Regions from separate parts of the Pseudomonas sp. DF5 genome, predicted to be linked through region 1. Evidence: predicted binding sites of a transcription regulator. Region 1 holds the regulator's gene; each other region holds the start of a gene.

Region 1 (2,264 bases):
GCGCTCGGTGGCATCCGTGATCTGAGACACTTCCTCGGCTTGCGGCATGTGCGGGTCAATCTGAAAATTGACGATCGCGCTATGCAGCTCGCGGGTGAGCTTGCCCACTTCCTGATACAGGCCGCGGTCACGGGTCTGGTTGAGCTCATGGATCAGTTGCACAGCGTCGCCGAACCTGCCTTTTTCAAGGCTTTCGACCAGTTCGACCGCGTGTTTTTTCAGGGTCGACTCGAAATCGCCCTGTGAAGATTCGTTATGCTCCATAGCTCCCCCGTGCGCAGTACATCAGCCGATGCGTTCGAAAATCTTCTCGATTTTTTCTTTCAACGCCTGGGCTGTGAAGGGTTTGACCACATAGCCGTTAACACCGGCCTGGGCCGCTTCGATGATTTGCTCGCGCTTGGCTTCGGCAGTCACCATCAGCACTGGCAGATGCTTGAGCTTTTCATCGGCGCGCACGTGACGCAGCAGATCGATACCGGTCATGCCAGGCATGTTCCAGTCCGTTACCAGAAAGTCGATGCTTCCGCTGTTGAGAACCGGAATGGCAGTGGTGCCATCGTCAGCCTCGACCGTGTTGGTGAACCCAAGGTCACGCAACAGGTTTTTTATGATCCGCCGCATCGTTGAGAAGTCATCAACGATGAGGATTTTCATGTTCTTGTCCAATTCGACCTCCAAGCAGTCTTAAACGCGCCCAGCACCTGGACGCGCCATTTCAATCAATCCGGCAAAGCACTCAATGACTGTCTGGAGCACAACAGATCGAGACCGGTACGGTTCAACACCCCACCAGCTCCATTCGCAGTGTCCCCACACTGCCTTCAGCGCGCTCGCCACTCCCCCAAACGCCCCCGCAAACGGGCCGCGCACTGGCTGTGTAACTGGCTGACCCGAGATTCACTGACCCCCAGGACCTCACCGATTTCCTTGAGATTCAACTCTTCGTCGTAGTACAGCGCCAACACCAGTCGCTCACGCTCCGGCAAATTGGCAATCGCGTCCGCCAGCGCCGCCTGGAAGCGTTCATCTTCCAGATCGCGTGACGGCTCGAGATGAGCACTCGCGCCATCCTCATGCAGCCCTTCGTGTTCGCCGTCCTGCAACAGATCGTCGAAACTGAATAACCGGCTGCCCAGGGTGTCGTTCAAAATCCCGTAATAATCGTCGAGACTCAATTGGAGTTCGGCCGCAACTTCGTGATCTTTAGCGTCACGGCCGGTTTTAGCTTCAATCGAGCGAATCGCGTCGCTGACCATGCGGGTATTGCGGTGGACCGAACGTGGCGCCCAGTCCCCCTTGCGCACTTCATCGAGCATCGCGCCGCGGATTCGAATGCCCGCGTACGTCTCGAAACTCGCGCCTTTGCTGGCGTCATATTTGGTTGATACTTCAAGCAGGCCGATCATCCCGGCCTGGATCAGGTCTTCGACCTGGACACTGGCCGGCAGACGCGCCAGCAAGTGGTAGGCAATGCGTTTGACCAGTGGCGCGTAACGCTCGATCAGCTCGTACTGCGCGTCACGTGCCGATTTCTTGTAGAGGTTGTAACCGCTGGCTGTCATAGCACGGGTCCTGCCGTTTGTTGCACGAGGCGCTCGACGAAAAATTCCAGGTGCCCACGCGGGTTGGCCGGCAGTGGCCAGGTATCGACTTTCTGCGCAATGGCCTTGAACGCCAAGGCGCACTTGGAACGCGGAAAGGCTTCATACACCGCGCGTTGCTTCTGCACGGCCTTGCGCACGCTTTCGTCGTAAGGCACCGCACCGACGTATTGTAAGGCGACGTCGAGGAAGCGATCTGTGACCTTGGTCAACTTGGCGAACAGGTTGCGGCCTTCCTGCGGGCTCTGCGCCATGTTGGCCAGGACGCGGAAGCGGTTCATGCCGTAGTCGCGGTTAAGCAGTTTGATCAGCGCGTAGGCGTCGGTGATCGAGGTCGGCTCGTCGCACACCACCAGCAAGACTTCCTGCGCAGCGCGCACGAAGCTGACTACCGAGTCACCAATGCCCGCAGCGGTGTCGATCACCAATACGTCGAGGTTGTCGCCGATGTCGCTGAATGCCTGGATCAGGCCGGCATGCTGGGCCGGGCTCAGATGAACCATGCTCTGGGTGCCGGAGGCGGCCGGAACGATGCGGATACCACCGGGCCCTTGCAACAGCACGTCGCGCAGCTCACAGCGGCCTTCGATCACGTCGGCCAGCGTGCGTTTGGGTGTCAGTCCCAACAGAACGTCGACGTTCGCCAGCCCCAGATCGGCA
Region 2 (2,264 bases), on a different contig from region 1:
TGCCCCCCGAATATTCGCCACACCGCACACGACAGGACTGGACTTGGGCATCAGGGTCAGCTTGGGGCATTGCAGCACCTCGCGAACCTTGAACACGTTGATCCCATACAGCTGCTGGCCGTCGAGACGGAACAACAACAGCTCAAGGCGATTCTGCCCTACCAGTTGCGTGCGCTGGTTCACCGAATCCATTACACCAGCCATGCCCAGACTCCTACACCAACGCTAAGTGTGTTGCGACGCACATTCATCACGAAACGGCACGGCGCTTGCTTTTTAACTCTTATGAACACAGAACCGACATTTTTCCGACACCTGAAATCAACCTGCCGCAGATTACTCTGCGCGATGTCGGCTGCTTGCCTGTTCAACGCTGGCAGCCCTGCCCTTGCTGATACGGTTACCTTGCCTGACATGCTTATCGGCGTCACCCAGGGCTTTCTTGAATTCACCGTAGAGGACTATCTGGCCACCAGTCAAACGCAAGGTCGCTACGAAATCCAGGTCAACCAGCTCGATCCGCGCTTGCGCATGCCTATGTGCGACAAGGAATTGACAGCCACCCTCGAGAGCCCGGCGAGGCCTCTGGGACGGGTCACGGTCAAGGTTCGCTGCGATGGCGCCTCGCCCTGGACCGTCTTCGTGCCCGCCCAGGTAAAGCTGTTTCGCGACATCGTGACGACCACTCGTCCGCTCAAGCGCACGGGGATTATCGAACCTCAGGACGTAACCCTGCGCGAGCGCGATATCAGCCTGATAAACCAAGGCTTTCTGACTTCCGTCGATCAGGCGATCGGGCAAAAACTTACCCGACCAATGGTCGCCGATCAGATCATCACCCTGGTGCACCTCGAACAGGCGGAAGTGGTCCGCAAGGGCGACCAGGTGGTGATTACCGCCCGCAGTGGTACGCTCAGTGTGCGCATGCCCGGTGAAGCGCTGTCCAACGGCGGCCTGAGCGAACAGATTCGCGTGAAGAACCTTAACTCCCAGCGGGTCATCAAGGCGCAAGTCACCGCGCCCGGCCAGGTGGAAGTGGCCATGTAAGGGCTCTGTGTTTGTGAAGTGATGGCGCACCGCCTGGCGGTTGCCTAAACTGTGCCGCATGCAGGGCATGCGCTGGCGCATGCAAGCTCATTGATAAATGGGCCTAAAGTTTTTCGGGGAATCGCCGAAAACATGGCAAGCGTCCAAATATCCAGAGGTTTTTTGTCATGGTCATCGATTTCAGTCGTTTAAACAGCTCCTCGTCACTTACGGGCAGTACGCGTACCAGCACCGCTAAGGAAACCGCCGAAGCCGGCCAATCCGCGCAGCTGAATACCCCGGCCGAACAGGCCAGTACCACCAAAAGCGGGGAATCGGTACACCTCAGCAATGAGGCTCAACAGTTGCAGAAGGTCACTGACAAGCTGCGCGATCAGCCTGCCGTCGACAACGCCCGCGTGGCCGAGTTGAAAGCAGCGATTGCCGATGGCAGCTATAAAGTCGACAGCAACCGTGTAGCCAGCAAACTGCTCAATTTCGAAGCCCAGCGCTAGGCCACGGCCCGCGCCAGGCTTTTGGACGCTTAAAACCCAAGGCCAGCCATGCACGACACTCATTTACTGCAACTGATCATCGACGACTTTGCCCCGGCGCAACAATTGCTGGAGCTGCTGCAAACCGAGTCCCTCGCCTTGCACGGTCGCGACATGCCACTGCTCGAAGAAATTCTGGCGCATAAACAGGCATTGATCATTCTGCTCGAACAGCATGGCCGCAAGCGCAGTGAAATCCTCGCCAGCCTCAACCTGCCGACCAATCGCCAAGGCCTGGAGCAACTCGCCAGCCAGTCGAGCATTGGCGAACGGTTGCTGGGACAGAGCGATGTGCTGACCGACCTTCTGGCCCAGTGCCAGGCCGCCAATGCCAATAATGGCCAGTCGATTCTGGTGCAGCAGGCCGCCACGGCCAACCAGCTGAAAATCCTCACCGGCGGCGAGCCGCCAGCGCTCTACGATGCCCGCGGATCAACCTCCAAGCTCGCCAAGCCACGCCCGCTCAGTCAGGCCTGAGCCTTTCAATGAGCACGCCCTATCAAGACGCGAAACATGCTGGCAGAATGCTGGCTAGTAGTCATATTTGTCTGGAGATTGATGCCCCGTGTTCAATGCCTTAAGCGCGGAAGATGCTCCGCAGCCACCCAAGGTGCTCACCACGCCCCTGGAAATCTCCGGCAACCTGCGTCAGCTGCAAGACAGCCATGACCCGCTGATCATCAC
Region 3 (2,264 bases), on a different contig from region 1:
GCTTGGCGGTAAAGGCGTTGAAGTGCCGGGCCAGTTGCGTGACTTCGTCCTGGCCGTGGGTATCGAGGCTGCGGGTCAGGTCGCTTTCACCACTGGCGATATTGGCCATGGCATCCACGGTTTCCTGCAATGGGCGCACGATGCTGCGAGCAATCATGATCACCAGCAGTGCCATGATCAGGGCAATCACCAGACCGACGAAAGACGCCTTCCAGACCTGCGCATTAAACTCGGCCTGCATGTCATCGATGTACACGCCGGAGCCGATCACCCACCCCCAGGGCTCAAACAGTTTGACGTAGGAGGTTTTTTCCACCGGTGCACTGGCGCCCGGTTTCGGCCAGCGATAGTCGACCATGCCGGCGCCTTTCGCCTTGGCGATGGCGACCATTTCGTTGAACAGCGCAAAACCGTCCGGGTCGCGGATCGTCGAGAGGTTCTGGCCTTCGAGTTTCGGGTTGGTCGGATGCATGACCATCACGGGCGTCAGATCGTTGATCCAGAAATAGTCATTCTGGTCGTAGCGCAAACCACGCACGGCGGTCAGCGCCTGCTGTTGCGCGGCGGCGCGGGTGAGGGTGCCGGCGGTCTCCAGGTCGTGGTAGTAAGTCAGGATACCGCTGGCGGTCTGCACCACATGCTGGGTCTTCTGGGCTTTGGCGTGATAAAGGTCGTCGTGAATCTGCTTGAGCATCAGTACGCCCAACGTCAACAGCATCACCACGGCCACGATCAAGATAAGCCACAAGCGTCGGCTGATCGACACACTGCGCAAGCTGTTCATAACGCTGTTACTCCGTTTTCTTGTTCTTGTCATAAACGATCGCCAGCATCCAACCACACTGTGCCGATCGGAGCCTATACGACTCAGGTCCTATTACACGGCAGCGCAAATGAGGCTTGTCTGATAGGATTTCGGCCCCGCGCGGAAAAACCTGAGTCCAAGTCGATTTTTCACGGAATTTTTACGGTTTTGTGTGGATCTTGTGCGCGCGGGGTTTCAGCGCACGCTGATCGCGAATAACGCTCTACAAATTATTAACGGGGCATGCCTGGGGGCATGGCTTCTTGGGGGAACGATGGATCTTTGGACAGCCTTTCAGGCATTGATTTTAGGCGTTATAGAAGGGCTGACCGAGTTCTTGCCCATCTCCAGTACCGGGCACCAGATCATTGTGGCGGACTTGCTCAATTTCGGCGGTGAACGAGCGATGGCCTTCAACATCATCATTCAGCTCGGCGCGATCCTGGCGGTGGTCTGGGAGTTCCGTCGCAAGATCCTCGACGTGATCATCGGTTTGCCGACGCAACCCAGCGCTCGACGTTTTACCGCGAACCTGTTGATCGCCTTCCTGCCGGCGGTGGTATTGGGGGTGATTTTTGCCGACCTGATCCACAAGTACCTGTTCAACCCGATCACCGTGGCCAGCGCATTGGTCGTGGGCGGGATCATCATGTTGTGGGCTGAGCGCCGGCAGCATGTCGTGCATGCCGAAAGCGTCGATGACATCACCTGGAAAGAAGCCCTGAAAGTCGGTTTCGCCCAGTGCCTGGCGATGATCCCGGGAACCTCGCGTTCCGGTTCGACGATCATCGGCGGTTTGCTGTTCGGGTTGTCGCGCAAGACGGCCACTGAGTTTTCGTTTTTCCTCGCCATGCCAACCATGGTCGGCGCGGCAGTGTACTCGGGCTATAAATACCGCCACCTGTTTGTACCGGCTGATTTCCCGGTGTTCGCCATCGGCTTTGTCACTGCGTTTATCTTTGCAATGATCGCTGTCCGGGGCCTGCTCAAGTTCATCGCCAGCCACAGCTACGCGGCGTTCGCCTGGTACCGCATCGTGTTCGGCCTGGTGATCCTGGCGACCTGGCAGTTCGGTTGGGTCGACTGGACCGCGGCCAAGCCATGAGCGACGCCGCCGCACGCAACAACCCCGGGCGCAAGTCCGGGGGAGCGATTCAAAACCTGCGGTTGAAATTGCTGGTGTTCGTTGCGCTGTGCGCAGTGCCGTTGTTTGGCTCGGTGTCGCTGTGGCTGCGCGGGCTGTCGGTGATTCCCCTGGCCGCCTATGGCGTCGTCAGCGTGCTGGCGTTTTTCCTGTACTGGGGCGACAAGTACAAGGCCCGCGCCGACAGCTGGCGTACGCCGGAGAACGTCTTGCACGCAGTGGAACTGGCGGGCGGTTGGCCGGGTGCCTTGCTGGCCCAGCAAGTGTTTCGGCACAAGACCCGCAAGGTTTCGTTTCAACTGGTGTTCTGGCTCA

What was found. The regulator FliA, encoded in region 1, starts transcription of late flagellar genes. The targets are predictions, from matches to a motif close to CTAAAGTTTNNNNNNNNNNNGCCGNTAA.
Region 2: the regulator FliA is predicted to act here: its motif matches at 1,151-1,178, upstream of flgM (flagellar biosynthesis anti-sigma factor FlgM).
Region 3: the regulator FliA is predicted to act here: its motif matches at 913-940, upstream of AC30D7_RS03930 (methyl-accepting chemotaxis protein).

The regions. Positions count from the first base shown of each region.
Region 1 is NZ_JBYVYM010000016.1:47,032-49,295, reverse strand. It holds gene AC30D7_RS16270 (protein phosphatase CheZ) at 1-264, opposite strand, end outside; gene AC30D7_RS16265 (chemotaxis response regulator CheY) at 286-657, opposite strand; gene fliA (RNA polymerase sigma factor FliA) at 825-1,565, opposite strand; gene fleN (flagellar synthesis regulator FleN) at 1,562-2,264, opposite strand, start outside.
Region 2 is NZ_JBYVYM010000025.1:13,449-15,712, reverse strand. It holds gene AC30D7_RS21385 (chemotaxis protein CheV) at 1-204, opposite strand, end outside; gene flgA (flagellar basal body P-ring formation chaperone FlgA) at 286-1,047, shown strand; gene flgM (flagellar biosynthesis anti-sigma factor FlgM) at 1,215-1,541, shown strand; gene AC30D7_RS21370 (flagella synthesis protein FlgN) at 1,590-2,057, shown strand; gene AC30D7_RS21365 (flagellar brake protein) at 2,146-2,264, shown strand, end outside.
Region 3 is NZ_JBYVYM010000003.1:112,677-114,940, forward strand. It holds gene AC30D7_RS03930 (methyl-accepting chemotaxis protein) at 1-784, opposite strand, end outside; gene AC30D7_RS03935 (undecaprenyl-diphosphate phosphatase) at 1,080-1,910, shown strand; gene AC30D7_RS03940 (DUF1294 domain-containing protein) at 1,907-2,264, shown strand, end outside.